Regions from separate parts of the Kitasatospora sp. NPDC032150 genome, predicted to be linked through region 2. Evidence: riboswitches for the same ligand, from Rfam matches in the RefSeq annotation. Region 2 holds a riboswitch; the other holds the start of a gene.
What was found. A riboswitch is a leader RNA that binds a small molecule or an ion and turns the genes downstream of it on or off. The one in region 2 is predicted to bind glycine.
Positions count from the first base shown of each region.

Region 1 (7,657 bases), on a different contig from region 2:
TGGCGGCGTTGGCGGCGCCACCACCGGAGGAGGAGCCGGAGCCGCCGCCCTTGGAACCGCCGGAGCAGCCCGTGACGACCAGGACCGCCGCGGCGGCCGCCGCGGTCAGCATGGCGGTGCGAGACCTGCGCATGGGTGAGATCAACCCCTTGGTGAATGGTGTCAGTTGAGGTGGTCTGACGCGTGGTCAGTTGCTCTTGGGATCCAGGGCGTCTCGCAGTCCGTCGCCCAGCAGGTTGAAGGCGAGAACGGTGATGAAGATCGCCAGACCGGGGACCACCATGTACTGCGGGTCCACCTGGTAGTACTTGATCGCGTCGTTGAGCATCCCGCCCCAGGACGCCTGGGGCGGCTGGATGCCGACGCCGAGGAAGCTCAGCCCCGCCTCGAAGAGGATGTTGGTCGGGATCAGCAGGGTCGAGTAGACCAGGATCGGGCCGACCAGGTTGGGCAGCAGCTCGCGGAAGAGGATGAACGGGCCGCGGGCGCCCAGGCTGCGGGCCGCGTCGACGAACTCGCGCTCGCGCAGCGAGAGGGTCTGGCCGCGCACGATCCGGCCCATGTAGGGCCAGTTGAAGAAGCCGATCACGAAGATCAGCACCGCGATGTGCAGCGGCAGGCCGTTCAGCCCGAAGGCGCCGCCCTGCAGCGAGGCGGAGATCGCGATGGCGAAGAGCAGCAGCGGGAAGGCCAGGAAGGTGTCCATCACCCGGCTGATCACGGTGTCCACCCAGCCGCCGTAGTAGCCGGCCACCACTCCGAGCACGGTGCCGATGGCGTTGGAGAGCACGGTGGCGCCGAAGGCGACCAGTAGTGACACCCAGGAGCCCTCGATGACGCGGGAGAGCAGGTCACGGCCCTGCAGCGGGTCCAGACCGAGCGGGTGGTCGGCGCCCATCCCGCCCCAGTCGCCCATCGGCAGACCGCCCAGGTCGGCGTCCAGCAGGTCCTGGTGGAGAGCGTTGGGGTCCAGTCCGAAGAGGGACTCGATCGGCTTCGCCAGCACGGCGAGCAGGATCAGTAGGATCACCACGATGCCGCCGGTCACGGCCGCCTTGTCCCGCTTGAAGCGGGTCCAGGCGATCCGGCCGAGGGAGCGGCCCTCGATCCGTTTCACCGACTGGGCGGCGGGCTCGGCACCGGGTTCGGCGTCGATGGTCTCGTTCGGTGCGGTCATGGTCAGTTGGGTTCCCCTCGCCGACGGTGGCCGGCCCACGGTGCTCCGGCCGTAGCACAAGACCCCGGACCCGGTCCGGGCCCGGACTGCGTACGAGGTCCGGTTGGCGCAACTGGTGCTAGGTAACGGTGCGTCGGGTACGTCGGTGCGGTGCGGTTGACACGGCGGTGCGGCGGGTCTGCGGTGCGGTTGACACGGCGGTGCGGCGTTACGGCGGTGCAGTGATGCGGCGGTGCAGTGATGCGGCAGTGCGGCGTTACGGCAGTGCAGTGGTACGGCGATGCGGCGGTACGTCGGTGCGGCGTTGCGAAATCGACTGCTGCGGTATGTGGTTCAGTACGCCGGCGCACAGGGGGTGGTCAGTGCCCGGGTGATGCGGAGACTGCCTCCGCGCGGGAAGAACATCGCGCGGATCATGCGTGCGGCTTGCGCATATGCCTTCGTGGGGCGGTCTGCGTGCGCTGCACTGCGCAGACTCTCCGTCATTCGGACAGGCTTGCGCCAGCCCTGACCACCGAAGGATGCCAAGCTGTGATCTGCGGGCATGCATCGCCGACGGGCGCGAATGAGGCTCTTCATCTGGACGAAACATTCCCGTCCGTGCCCGAACTGACATTTCGTCGACCGTCGGGTCGGCGCCCCGGCCCACCCGCACGGAACCCGGCCTCAGCGGGTCGGGTAGCCCTGCCAGGCGTCGCGGTCGAAGAACGGGCGGGCGCAGGCGCGCAGCCACATCGCGACCGGGTCGTAGTCATCGGCCATCAGCACGGTGGAGACCGCTAGCCCCTCCGGCACATGGGCGGCCGCCCGCTGCACCAGGGCCCGGGCGGCCTCGACGGCGGGCGGCGAGGTGTCGTACAGGTCCAGCCCGATCGCCAGGTACGGTCCGCCGAGGGCCGGCTGCACCCAGGCCCGGCGCAGCGAGCGCAGCGGGCGCACCTCGGCGGCCTGTTGCTCCAACACCGCGTAGAACTGCGGTGCCTGCACCTGGGGTTCGCCCAGCTGGAGCGGCCCCGCGGGCAGCCGGTCCAGTCCGGCCGCGATCCGGCGCAGGTCGGCCCACGGGACGCCGACGCCGCCGCCCGGCACGTGGGGGTTGAGCCACAGGCCCCAGCGGGTCCGGTAGAGCGCGTTCGCGACCTCCAGCCCGGAGATCACCTCATGGCCGCGGGCCCAGCCGCTCGCGGCCAACTGCTCGGGCGAGGTGACGGCGGGGGCGTAGCCGTGCCCGCCGATGTCCATGTTCCCGTACTGGGCGTCCGGGCTGCCCGGCGTGCCGTGCCAGAGCAGCATCCACACCTGGCCCTCGGCCAGGGCGCGCAGCAGGTTCTCGTACGCCTCCCAGCGCTCCGGTGCGACGTCGCGCAGGACACGCTCGATGGCGGCCGGATCGGCCGCCGGACGTGCGGTCGGGGGCTGGCCCCAGCCCGGTACGCCGCCTGCCACTGTGCCGTTCATGCGCCCGCCTCCGGCCGGGCGCCCCGGGCGAGCGCTCCGGGCATGGCGGACGTACGCGTCCACCGCCCCCTGGCCTGGGGTGCCCCGATGCCCTGCTCGCTCACGTCGGGCCCTCTCCGTACTCGTCCGCCGGCACGCGCTGCCGCTGCTCGGACAGCGGGCCGCTCACCCGACCGTACGCCGCTGCCGGGCAGCAGCCTATGGGGCGGCGCCGACGGACTTGACACCACCGCCCCTTACTCGCCAGTCGGGTCAGCCCCGGACGTAGAACGGCTGCACCCGGGTGAGCAGCCACTCCACCACCGGGTCGGCGACCAGGTCGAGCAGCACCAGGTGGACGCCGTACGGCAGCGTGGCGGTTCCCAGCGCGCGGCCGAGCGCCTCGTTGGCCTGTGCCGGATCGGTCGGCAGGTCGGGGTCGAACTGCACCCCGACGAACAGCGCCGGAGCGTCACCCTCCACCGAGGCGCAGGCCCGACGCGCCGTCAGCACTCCGGGCAGAGTCGCGAGTTCGGCGGCGGCCGCGGCCAGGAAGGCGTACGGCTCCTCGTGCGGCTCGGGTTCGCGCAGCGCCACCTTGGCGCCGTCCGGCTGCCCCTGCCAGCGGTCACCCTGGGGGCCGCGCCGCAGCTCGCCGACCCCCTCGGGCGGGATCGGGATGCCCACCGGAGCCTGGGGGTTGACCGCGATCCCGACCCCCAACGGCAGCCCCCGGGCGAACTCCCAGACCGGGGCGATCGCGAACGGCATCCCGGGGGCGTGCCGCAGGAACACGTCCTGTGAGGAGAAGACCGGGACGTACGGCGCGCCGGCCAGCTCGATGGTCGGCAGGTCCAGCGAGGCACCCTGCGGGTCGGCGCCGGCCGGCAGCGGGATCCACACCTGGCTGCGGGCCAGCACCTCGACCACCCTGGCGGTCGCGCCGGGCTCGCCGAGCGCGGCGGTGAGCACCTGCTCCAGCTCGTTGGCGGGCCAGCCGCCGCCCGTCGGGGCCGTACCGGGCTCAGCCCATGCCTGCGTCTCGCCAGCCGGGTAGCTCATCGGCTCCTGCCCCTCCAACCTGACCGGGTGCTGCCCCGGTCTCCACCGCTGCCAGAAGGGTAGCGGGAGGCGGTCCGTCCCCGATGCGCCCCCGTACCGCAAGGGTGAACCCGCCCCACCTGGGGAGGAGATGTCCGACCCCTCTCCCCCTCGGCCCGCCCGGCATGCCATGATGAGCCGCGCTCATACGCAGCGCCCAATTTCATACTGGCCGTTCGAACCCGCGCGGGAGAGTCCGGAGTGCCCCGCACGGGCACGGGCCGGCGCCGAAGGAGCAAGTCCTCCCCGGAATCTCTCAGGCACCCCTACCGCACGGGCGAGGCAGATCTGGAAAGTGGACACGGCCGCGCCGTGCGCCCACCCACGGTGCAAGCCGCCATCCTTGGTTAGCGGTGAAGCTCTCAGGTTGTGACGACAGACGGGGAGACTCCACCCCCGTGTGCCCGTACGCAGGTCAACCGCCTGAGTGCCCCAGCCAAGGAGTTCCGCCGTGTCCCTCCGTCACACCGCGCTCGACGCCCTGCACCGCTCCCTCGGTGCGACCATGACCGACTTCGCCGGCTGGGACATGCCGCTGCGCTACGGCAGCGAGCGCGAGGAGCACATCGCGGTCCGCACCAGGGCCGGTCTGTTCGACCTGTCGCACATGGGCGAGATCACCGTCTCCGGCCCGCAGGCCGGCGAGCTGCTCGACCACGCACTGGTCGGCTTCATCTCGGCGCTCGGCGTGCTGCGCGCCCGCTACACCATGATCTGCCGTGAGGACGGCGGCATCCTCGACGACCTGATCGTCTACCGCACCGCGGAGGACGAGTACATGGTGGTCGCCAACGCCTCCAACGCCCAGGTGGTGCTGGACGCGCTCACCGAGCGCGCGGCCGGCTTCGACGCCGTGGTCCGGGACGACCGGGACGCCTACGCACTGCTCGCCGTCCAGGGCCCGGAGGCGAACGCCATCCTGGCCTCGCTCACCGACGCCGACCTGCCGGGCCTGAAGTACTACGCGCTGCTGCCCGCCACGGTGGCCGACCGTCAGGTCTGGCTGGCGCGTACCGGTTACACCGGCGAGGACGGCTTCGAGGTCTTCTGCGCCCCCGGCGACGCCGAACACCTGTGGAACGCGCTGAGCGCGGCCGGCGCCGACAGGGGCCTGGTCCCGTGCGGCCTGTCCTGCCGGGACACCCTGCGCCTGGAGGCGGGCATGCCGCTGTACGGGCACGAGCTCTCCACCGAGCTGACCCCCTTCGACGCCGGGCTCGGCCGGGTGGTCCGCTTCGACAAGACCACCAACAACGGCGAGTTCGTCGGCCGCAAGGCGCTGGAGCAGGCCGCCGCCGAGGCCGAGTCCAAGGCGCCGCGCAAGCTGGTCGGGCTGGTCTCCGAGGGCAAGCGGGTACCGCGCGCCGAGTACTCGGTGGTCGACGCCGAGGGCACCGTCATCGGGCGGATCACCTCCGGCGCCCCCTCCCCCACCCTGGGCAAGCCGATCGCCATCGCGTACGTGGACGCCGCACACGCCGCGCCCGGTACGGCAGTTGCGGTGGACGTCCGCGGCAAGCACGAGCCGGTCGAGGTCGTCGCGCTGCCCTTCTACAAGCGCACCCGCTGAGCCCCCGGCCCACCCCGGCCGTCTCATAACCCCCGCCTGTCCGGTCCGCTCAGCGGACGGCTTCGCCCTACCCTCTTGCGATCCTGGAGAATGACGCCATGAGCAACCCCACGCACCTGCAGTACAGCAAGGAGCACGAGTGGCTGACCGCCGCCGACGAGGACGGCGTGTCGACCGTCGGCATCACCGAGCACGCGGCCACCGCGCTCGGTGACATCGTGTACGTCCAGCTCCCGGAGGTCGGTGACACCGTCACCGCGGGTGAGTCCTGTGGAGAGCTCGAATCCACCAAGTCGGTCAGCGACCTGTTCTCGCCGGCCACCGGTGAGGTCGTGGAGATCAACCAGGCCGTCATCGACGACCCGGCTCTGGTCAACGGCGAGCCCTTCACCGGCGGCTGGCTGTACAAGCTCCGCGTCACCGCGACCGACGAACTGCTCGACGCCGCCGGGTACGACGCCTTCATCGGCGCCTGACCCTTCCGGCCCTTCGGGGCGGCGGCCGCAGCGCGGCGGCCGCCCCACGCCTCCTCAGGTCCCCTGCCCCGCCCCACAGGAAGACCCATCTCCATGACGGTTCTGAACCAGTCCCTGCACGCGCTCGACCCCGAGATCGCCGCGGCGGTCGACGCCGAGCTGCACCGTCAGCAGACCACCCTCGAAATGATCGCCTCCGAGAACTTCGCCCCCGTGGCGGTCATGGAGGCCCAGGGCTCGGTGCTGACCAACAAGTACGCCGAGGGCTACCCCGGCAAGCGCTACTACGGCGGCTGCGAGCACGTCGACGTGGTCGAGCAGATCGCCATCGACCGGATCAAGGAGCTGTTCGGCGCCGAGCACGCCAACGTCCAGCCGCACTCGGGCGCGCAGGCCAACGCCGCCGCGATGTTCGCGCTGATCCAGCCGGGTGACACCATCCTGGGCCTGAGCCTGGCCCACGGCGGCCACCTGACCCACGGCATGAAGATCAACTTCTCCGGCAAGCTCTACAACGTGGCCGCGTACCACGTGGACGAGAAGACCGGCCTGGTCGACATGGCCGAGGTCGAGCGCCTGGCCAAGGAGCACCAGCCGAAGCTGATCATCGCCGGCTGGTCCGCCTACCCGCGCCAGCTGGACTTCGCCGAGTTCCGCCGCATCGCGGACGAGGTCGGCGCGCTGCTGATGGTCGACATGGCGCACTTCGCCGGCCTGGTCGCCGCCGGTCTGCACCCGTCCCCGGTCCCGTACGCGGACGTGGTCACCACCACCACCCACAAGACCCTGGGCGGCCCGCGCGGCGGCGTGATCCTCTCCAAGGCCGAGTACGCCAAGAAGATCAACTCCGCGGTCTTCCCCGGGCAGCAGGGCGGCCCGCTGGAGCACGTGATCGCCGCCAAGGCCGTGGCCTTCAAGGTCGCCGCCTCGGAGGAGTTCAAGGACCGCCAGCGCCGCACCCTGGAGGGGGCCAAGATCCTGGCGGAGCGCCTGCTCCAGGACGACACCGCCGCCGCCGGCGTCTCCGTCCTCTCCGGTGGCACCGACGTCCACCTGGTCCTGGTCGACCTGCGCAACAGCGAGCTGAACGGCCAGGACGCCGAGGACCGGCTGCACGAGGTCGGCATCACCGTCAACCGCAACGCCGTCCCGAACGACCCGCGCCCGCCGATGGTCACCTCCGGCCTGCGCATCGGCACCCCGGCCCTGGCCACCCGCGGCTTCCAGGCCGAGGACTTCCGCGAGGTCGCCGACGTCATCGCCGAGACGCTGCTGCCCTCCTTCGACGAGGAGAAGGCCGTCGCGCTCCGGGCCCGCGTCACCGCGCTGGCCGCGAAGTACCCGCTCTACCCGGAGCTGTAGGCCTCCCCTCGGGAGCCATCGGCAGCCCGCCTTCCTGGAGGCCGCGCACCCTATCCGCGCGGCCTCCCGGGTGACCGGCCTCACTCCACCGCCGTCACCTGGAACTCCGGGGCACCGCGCACACTGGACGGTGAGCGCGGTGCCCCGACCCGTGTACCGCCAGCAAGTCCTTCCACGAGACCCAGACAAGGACGTCCACCGTGGCCATCAGCGTCTTCGACCTCTTCTCCATCGGCATCGGCCCGTCCAGCTCGCACACGGTCGGCCCGATGCGGGCGGCCCGGATGTTCGCGCACCGCCTGAAGTCGGAGGGACTGCTGGCCCGGACGGCCTCCGTCCGCGCCGAGCTGTTCGGCTCGCTCGGTGCCACCGGCCACGGCCACGGCACCCCCAAGGCCGTGCTGCTCGGCCTGGAGGGCAACTCCCCCCGCACCGTCGACGTCGACAGGGCCGACCTGGACGTGGAGCGGATAAACGCCGAGAAGCGCCTGCTCCTGCTGGGCGACCACGAGATCCCCTTCGACCCCGGCACCC
Region 1 covers NZ_JBVIMH010000036.1:49,309-56,965, forward strand. Annotated here, with positions in the region: gene ACZ5ON_RS30100 (ABC transporter substrate-binding protein) at 1-133, opposite strand, end outside; gene ACZ5ON_RS30105 (ABC transporter permease) at 188-1,177, opposite strand; gene ACZ5ON_RS30110 (enhanced serine sensitivity protein SseB C-terminal domain-containing protein) at 1,844-2,635, opposite strand; gene ACZ5ON_RS30115 (enhanced serine sensitivity protein SseB C-terminal domain-containing protein) at 2,888-3,676, opposite strand; glycine riboswitch at 3,893-3,997, shown strand; gene gcvT (glycine cleavage system aminomethyltransferase GcvT) at 4,167-5,285, shown strand; gene gcvH (glycine cleavage system protein GcvH) at 5,384-5,761, shown strand; gene glyA (serine hydroxymethyltransferase) at 5,855-7,123, shown strand; gene ACZ5ON_RS30135 (L-serine ammonia-lyase) at 7,324-7,657, shown strand, end outside.
Region 1: another riboswitch for glycine. It lies ahead of gcvT (glycine cleavage system aminomethyltransferase GcvT); the one in region 2 lies ahead of gcvP (aminomethyl-transferring glycine dehydrogenase).

Region 2 (7,657 bases):
CGGGCCGTACGGTCCGGCTCTGGCCGACGCCGGACCGCAGGAGGGGGCCCAGCTGGTGCGGGCGATCGCGGAGGACCTGCGCGCGGACATCCATGCTCGGACGGCGCTGACCGGTTCGGTGGGTGCGGCCGGCTCGAAGCTGATGGCGAAGATCGCCTCGGAGCAGGCCAAGCCGGACGGCCTGGTGCTGATCGGGATCGGATCCGAACGGGCGGTGCTGAGTCCGCTGCCGGTCCGGGCGCTGCCCGGGGTCGGCCCGGCCACCGAGCAGGTGCTGCGGCGGGTGGGCCTGGCGACGGTGGCCGATCTGGCGGAGGCTGGCGAGGAGGAGCTGGTCCAGTTGCTCGGCCGGGCGCACGGGGCAGGGCTGTACGCGACGTCCATGGGGCTGGACGAGCGCGCGGTGGTGCCGGACCGGGACGCGAAGTCGGTTTCGGTGGAGGACACCTTCGAGGTGGATCTGGCCGACCGGGACGTCATCCTGCGCCAGGTGGAGGTGCTGACGGCGCGCTGCGTCCAGCGCCTGCGGGCGGCGGGACGCTCGGGCCGGACGGTGGTGCTGAAGGTCCGGCGGTTCGACTTCTCGACCCTGACCAGGTCCGAGACCCTGCGGGCGCCGACCGACGACGAGGCGGTGATCGCCGAGACGGCCCGGCGATTGGCGATGCAGGTGGACATCACCGGCGGGGTGCGGCTGCTCGGGGTCGGGGTGTCCCAGCTGGCCGACTTCACCCAGGAGGACCTCTTCGCCCAGGCTGCGGCGCAGGCGCAGGTGCAGGCGGCGGCTAGGGCACGGGCGACGGCCGAGGCAGGGGAAGCCGCCGACGCGACGGAGGAGCCTTCGGAGCTCGAACCTGGCGAGGTGCCGGCGAAGGACGCCGTGCCGCCTACCGGGCGGCGCTGGCTGCCGGGGCAGGACGTGACGCACGCCGAGTACGGCCCGGGGTGGGTCCAGGGCAGCGGGGTCGGCCGAGTCACTGTACGGTTCGAGACGCCCTACAGCCCGCCGGGGCGGGTCAGGACGTTCGCGATCGACGATCCGGAGCTGGAGCCCGCGGAGCCGCTTCCGTTGCGGCAGTAGCCGTAGGTCCGTGCCGATGGGTGATGAAACGTTTCAGCAGGTACGTGGAAACGCTGTGGCCCCGTACCCGGAGACATCCGGGTACGGGGCCACCTGTCGGGCCGGGCCCTGGGCGGGTCGCGATGCCCTCACCGCCCGCCGGGGCCCAGTCCCCTCGCGCCCTGTCCCTGAGCGCGAGGGCGGGCGCCTCGTCAGACGCCGGTCTTGACCAGCTCCGACTCGGAGCCGCTCGCCACCGGAACGGCGGTGGCGGGCTTGATGCGCCGGATCGCGAACGGCACCACGGCGGCCACCAGGCACATCGCGGCGGCGACCCAGAACGCGTGCTTGTAGGCGTCCAGCGTGGGCAGCTGGATCGGCAGCGGGATCGGGAACTTCATGGTGTCACCGGTCAGGATCGCGCCCATCACGGCGGTACCGATGGCGCCGCCGACGGTGCGCAGCACGGCGTTCATGCCGTTGGCGATACCGCTCTGCTCGGCCGGGACGGCGCCGTTGATGTAGGCGGGCATCGCGGCGTAGGCGAGGCCGACGCCGAGGCCGAAGACGGCGGAGGCGAGGTAGATGTCACCCTCGGCGCTGTGGCGGACGGCCAGGTAGGCCATCGAGACGGCGCCGAGCGCTCCGCCGAGGACCAGCGGCAGACGCGGGCCGCTGCGGGCGATCAGCAGGGCGCCGACCGGGGCGGCGACCATCGAGCCGATGGCGGAGGGCAGCAGCATCACACCGGCGTGCAGCACGGTGGCGGTGAAGCCGTAGTGGGCGAACTTCGTGGGCGTCTGGGCGAAGTTGCTGATCACCATGAAGGAGCCGTACATCCCGAAGCCGATGAGCAGGCCGGAGATGTTGGTGAAGGCGACGGCCGGGCGGGACATCATCTTCATGTCCACCAGCGGGTGGCTGACCTTGACCTCGATGGCGATCCAGATCAGGGCGACCACGGCGGCGACGGCGAACAGGCCCAGGGTCTTGGTGGAGGTCCAGCCCCAGTGGTTGCCCTGGCTGACGGCGACCAGCAGGGCGCAGAGCCACCCGGCCAGTGTGAGCGCGCCGAGCGGGTCGGCGCCGCCGTCCTTGTCGACGACCGGGTCCTTGGGGACGCGCAGGGCGACCAGGGCGACCGCGATCAAGCCGAAGATCAGGCCCATCCAGAAGATGGACTTGTAGCTCCAGTGCTCCAGCAGCAGGCCGGTGGCGACCAGGCCGAGGCCCGAGCCGACGCCCATCGAGGCGGAGATCGCGGCGACGCCGCCGGTGACCTTCTCCCGGGGGAGCTCGTCACGGACGATGCTGATCGCCAGCGGGAGCACTCCACCGCCGGCGCCCTGCAGGACGCGGGCGACGACGAGCCAGGTGAAGGAGTGGGTGCCGACCGCGAGGGCGGAACCGGCGACCAGGCCGGCCAGCGAGATCAGCAGCATCGGCTTGCGGCCGCGCAGGTCGCCGAAGCGGCCCAGCAGCGGGGTCAGCACGGCGGCGGAGAGCAGGTTGGCCGTCATCAGCCAGGTGATGTTGGAGCCGGCGGTGTGCAGCTCCTTGGCCAGCGACGGCAGGATCGGGACGACCGCGGTCTGCACCACGCTGAACGCCAGCATCGCCAGGATCAGAGCGGGTAGCACCCGTGCGCTGCTCGGCTTCTCGGCCGTGGAGCCGGGCTGTGGTGCCTCACTCACGGTTCTTCCTCCAGTTCAGGCCCCTCGGCGGTTGTGGCCAAGGGCGAAAGTCAACGAACTGAAGTAACGATGCACATGGATAGTTAAGCCTGTCAAATATCTACTGTTGAAAATTAGGCAAACCGGTCGCCCCGGCTCCGTTTCGTCCGGTGCCGGTGCCGGTGCCGGTGCCGGTGCTGGGGCTGGGGCCGGGGCTGGTGGCGGAGCGACGGGTCAGGCGTGGCGCAGCTGTTCGGGGCGGGCGGGCGGCGGGGTGGCGGGCGTCGCGCCCGGGGTGGTGCTGTCGTACACCTCGACCTGCTCCCGGCGCAGCTCCTCGCGGATCACCTGCTCCTCGGTGTACCGCTCGACCACCAGGCGCACCCGCTCGACCGGCGCCAGGTACTTGCGCACCACCGGCCGCTCCTCGCGCAGCGTCACCTCCTCGACCGCGTCGGCGAGCTCCTGGTCGCTCAGCGCGGCCCGCTCGGACTCGGTCACCGGCACGCGCTCGACCCGAACCCGCTCCCGGGCGAGCTGTACCCGGCGCTCCACGGACTCGGTGGTCACGTACTTGCGCAGCCGTGCGGTGCCGAGGACGTGCCACTCGGTGCTGATGTCGAGGCGCTCCTCGCGGCAGGTGATCTCGACGGGCCCGGCCGGCGCGCCCGGGGCGGCCGCCCGGTCCGGGGTGGGGGCGTGCACGGTCCGTCCGTTGGACCCGGTGGTTCTGAGGGCGGGCCGGTCCACCACGGTGGGGCCCTTGACGTGGTCGGCCGGCGGCGTGGCAGGCGGCGGCGTCGGGCTTGGAGCCGGAGCCGGAGTCGGCGGGGTGAAGGCGGCGGTCGCGCGCTCCTCGGTGGCGGGCGCCGCGGGAGCGGCGGGTGCGGAGGGCACCGGGGGTGTGGCGGGTGCGGAGGGCACCGGGGGTGTGGCGGGTGCGGCGGCTGCCGCGGGCGTGGGCTGGGTGGCGGGCGGGCGCGGTCCGGTCGACCCGACGGAGCCGAAGTCCCGGTCGGCGGTCTTCGGGGTGCGGTTCGCGGGCGCCGGCGAGGGGGTGCCCGCGTCCAGGCCGTAGTAGCGGTAGAGCTGCAGCTCCTGTGCGGGCGAGAGGTGCTGCCCGACGCCGAAGTCGGGCGATTCCTTGATCAGTGATTTGTCGTAGGGGACCCGGAGTTCGTCGCCCGAGAACTCACTGGTGGTCAGCGGGACGAAGGCATCCCGGCCGAAGATCCCGGTTCGCACCGCGGCCCACTCGGGTTCACCCGTCGCGTCGTCGAGATAGACCTCGTCGACCGTGCCGATCTTGTCACCGTTCCGGTCGACCGCCTTGTGGCCGATCAGGTCCCGCGGATCGATGTCGGTCTGCACGCCGTCCTCCACTACGTGCTCCTGGGGGAATCCCGTCTGGTGGGTGGCTTGGAGGAGCTGTCCGACCGCCACTTCACACGAAAAGCCATCAAGTCGGACAGCGGCTACCCGAAGGCAGCCGTACGGGAGGGCGTTGGGCTGTCCGGGGCCGTCGGTGTTCCGCCCGATCGCTCCCGACCGACCGGTGATCCGCGGGGTTTCCGCTGGTACCCTGGGCGCGACCGCCGAGCCCGCTCGGGAGAGTCCCCAACCCCCGTTGAACTGCGGGAAGTGGGGCGCCGAAGGAGCAAACCCTCCCCGGAATCTCTCAGGCATCCGTACCGTGTGGGCTAGGTCACTCTGGAAAGCAGGGCAGGGCTGTTGGCGCGGGAGCCGGCGGCACCACCCTCACCGACGGTGCAAGCCGATGGATGCCCCCGGGCCTCCCGCGCGGCGAAGCTCTCAGGTCCCGATGACAGAGGGGGAGGCCTGTCGGGTTCACACGCACATCGGACCACCGCTCCCACAGCGGCGGAGCCCAACGGCGTGTGCACCCCCCGCCGGTCCGCGACCAGGAGGCCTCGACCCCCATGAACGCCCAGCCGACGCTCGCCGAGCTTGAGCAGGCCAGCCCCTTCGAGACCCGCCACATCGGCCCCGACACCGCCGCCCAGGACAAGATGCTGGCGCAGGTGGGCTACGGCTCGCTGGACGAGCTGTCCGACGCCGCCGTGCCGGAGGCCATCCGCAGCCTCACCGCGCTCGGCCTGCCCGCCGGTCGCAGCGAGGCCCAGGTGCTCGCCGAGCTGCGTGAACTGGCCTCGCGCAACCGGGTCCTGCAGCCGATGATCGGTCTCGGCTACTACGGCACGTTCACCCCGCCGGTGATCCTGCGCAACGTGCTGGAGAACCCGGCCTGGTACACCGCCTACACCCCGTACCAGCCGGAGATCTCCCAGGGCCGCCTGGAGGCGCTGCTCAACTTCCAGACCCTGGTCTCCGACCTGACCGGGCTCGCCACCTCCGGCTCCTCGCTGCTGGACGAGGGCACCGCCGCCGCCGAGGCGATGGCACTGGCCCGCCGGGTCACCAAGGTCAAGGGCGGTGTCTTCCTGGTCGACGCCGAGACCCTGCCGCAGACCGTCGCGGTGATCAACACCCGTGCGGTGCCGACCGGCGTCGAGGTGGTCGTCGCCGACCTGTCGGACGGCATCCCGGCCGAGATCGCCGAGCGCGGCGTCTTCGGTGTGCTGCTCCAGTACCCCGGTGCCACCGGTGTGGTCCGCGACCTCGCCCCGGTGATCGAGCAGGCGCACGGCCTGGGCGCGATCGTCGCCGTCGCCGCCGACCTGCTGGCCCTCACCCTGCTGAAGTCCCCGGGCTCGCTCGGCGCCGACATCGCCTGCGGCACCTCGCAGCGCTTCGGTGTGCCGATGGGCTTCGGCGGCCCGCACGCCGGCTACCTGGCCGTCCGTGCCGAGTACGCCCGCAACCTGCCCGGCCGCCTGGTCGGTGTCTCGGTGGACGCCGACGGCAACCGCGCCTACCGGCTGGCGCTGCAGACCCGCGAGCAGCACATCCGCCGCGAGAAGGCCACCAGCAACATCTGCACCGCCCAGGTGCTGCTGGCCGTGATGGCCTCCATGTACGCCGTCTACCACGGCCCCGACGGCCTCGCCGACATCGCCCGCCGCACCCACCGCTACGCCGCCGCGCTGGCAGGGGGGCTGAAGGCCGGCGGGGTCGAGCTGCTGCACGGCGAGTTCTTCGACACCGTCACCGCCCGCGTCCCGGGCCGGGCCGCCGCGGTCGTGGACGCCGCCCGGGCGGGTGGCGTCAACCTGTACCAGTCCGATGCCGACACCGTGTCGATCTCCTGCGACGAAACCACCACCCGGGAGCACCTGGCCGCCGTCCTCGCCGCCTTCGGCATCGAGGGCGTAGAGCTGGACGAGAACGCCGAGGCGCTGCCCGCCGCGCTGCTGCGCGAGGACGAGTACCTCACCCACCCGGTCTTCCACGACCACCGCTCGGAGACCGCGATGCTGCGCTACCTGCGCCGCCTCTCCGACCGGGACTACGCGCTGGATCGCGGCATGATCCCGCTGGGCTCGTGCACCATGAAGCTCAACGCCACCACCGAGATGGAGCCGGTGACCTGGCCGGAGTTCGGCCAGCTGCACCCGTTCGCCCCGGTGGACCAGGCGGAGGGCTTCCTCACCCTGATCCGCCAGCTGGAGCAGCAGCTGGTCGAGGTGACCGGCTACGACGCCGTCTCCATCCAGCCGAACGCCGGCTCCCAGGGCGAGCTGGCCGGTCTGCTGGCGGTGCGCGCCTACCACCGCGCCAACGGCGACACCCAGCGCGACGTCTGCCTGATCCCGTCCTCCGCGCACGGCACCAACGCGGCCTCGGCCGTGATGGCCGGGATGCGCGTGGTCGTGGTCAAGACCCTGACCGACGGCGACGTGGACGTCGAGGACCTCAAGGCCAAGATCGAGCAGCACCGCGACCAGCTCTCCGTGCTGATGGTGACCTACCCCTCCACCCACGGTGTGTACGAGACCCAGATCACCGAGATCTGCGGCATGGTGCACGAGGCCGGCGGTCAGGTGTACGTGGACGGCGCCAACCTCAACGCCCTGGTCGGCCTGGCCAAGCCGGGCAAGTTCGGCGCGGACGTGTCGCACCTGAACCTGCACAAGACCTTCTGCATCCCGCACGGTGGCGGCGGCCCGGGCGTCGGACCGGTCGCGGTGCGCGCGCACCTGGCACCGTACCTGCCGAACCACCCGCTGCAGGCGGAGGCCGGCCCGGCCACCGGTGTCGGCCCGATCTCGGCCGCGCCGTGGGGTTCGGCCGCGATCCTGCCGATCTCCTGGACGTACGTCCGGCTGATGGGCGGCGAGGGCCTCAAGCGCGCCACCCAGGTCGCGGTGCTGAACGCCAACTACATCGCCAAGCGCTTGGCCCCGCACTTCCCGGTGCTCTACACCGGTCCCGGCGGCCTGGTCGCGCACGAGTGCATCATCGACCTGCGTCCGCTCACCAAGGAGACGGGCGTGACGGTGGACGACGTCGCCAAGCGCCTGATCGACTACGGCTTCCACGCCCCGACCATGTCCTTCCCGGTGGCCGGCACGTTGATGATCGAGCCCACCGAGTCCGAGGACCTGGGCGAGATCGACCGCTTCTGCGAGGCGATGATCGAGATCCGTGCGGAGATCGACAAGGTCGGCTCGGGCGAGTGGGCCGCCGACGACAACCCGCTGCGGAACGCCCCGCACACCGCCGCCAACCTGGCCGGTGACTGGGCGCACCCGTACACCCGGCAGGAGGCGGTCTTCCCGGCGGGCGTCAACCCGGCCGACAAGTACTGGCCGCCGGTGAGCCGGATCGACGGCGCGTACGGCGACCGCAACCTGGTCTGCTCCTGCCCGCCGCTGGACGAGTACGGCGTCTGAGTCGAACAGCAGCGGGGGGGGGGGGTGGGGGGGGGGGGGGGTGGGGGGGGGGGGGGGGGTGTGTCGGGGGGGGTTGGGGGGGGGGAGGGGGGGGGGGGGGGGGGGGGGGG
Region 2 covers NZ_JBVIMH010000015.1:163,437-171,093, reverse strand. Annotated here, with positions in the region: gene ACZ5ON_RS19700 (DNA polymerase IV) at 1-1,081, shown strand, start outside; gene ACZ5ON_RS19695 (MFS transporter) at 1,273-2,754, opposite strand; partial or broken gene ACZ5ON_RS19690 (YsnF/AvaK domain-containing protein) at 2,968-3,366, opposite strand; partial or broken gene ACZ5ON_RS19685 (PRC-barrel domain-containing protein) at 3,736-4,104, opposite strand; glycine riboswitch at 4,330-4,437, shown strand; glycine riboswitch at 4,439-4,569, shown strand; gene gcvP (aminomethyl-transferring glycine dehydrogenase) at 4,674-7,547, shown strand.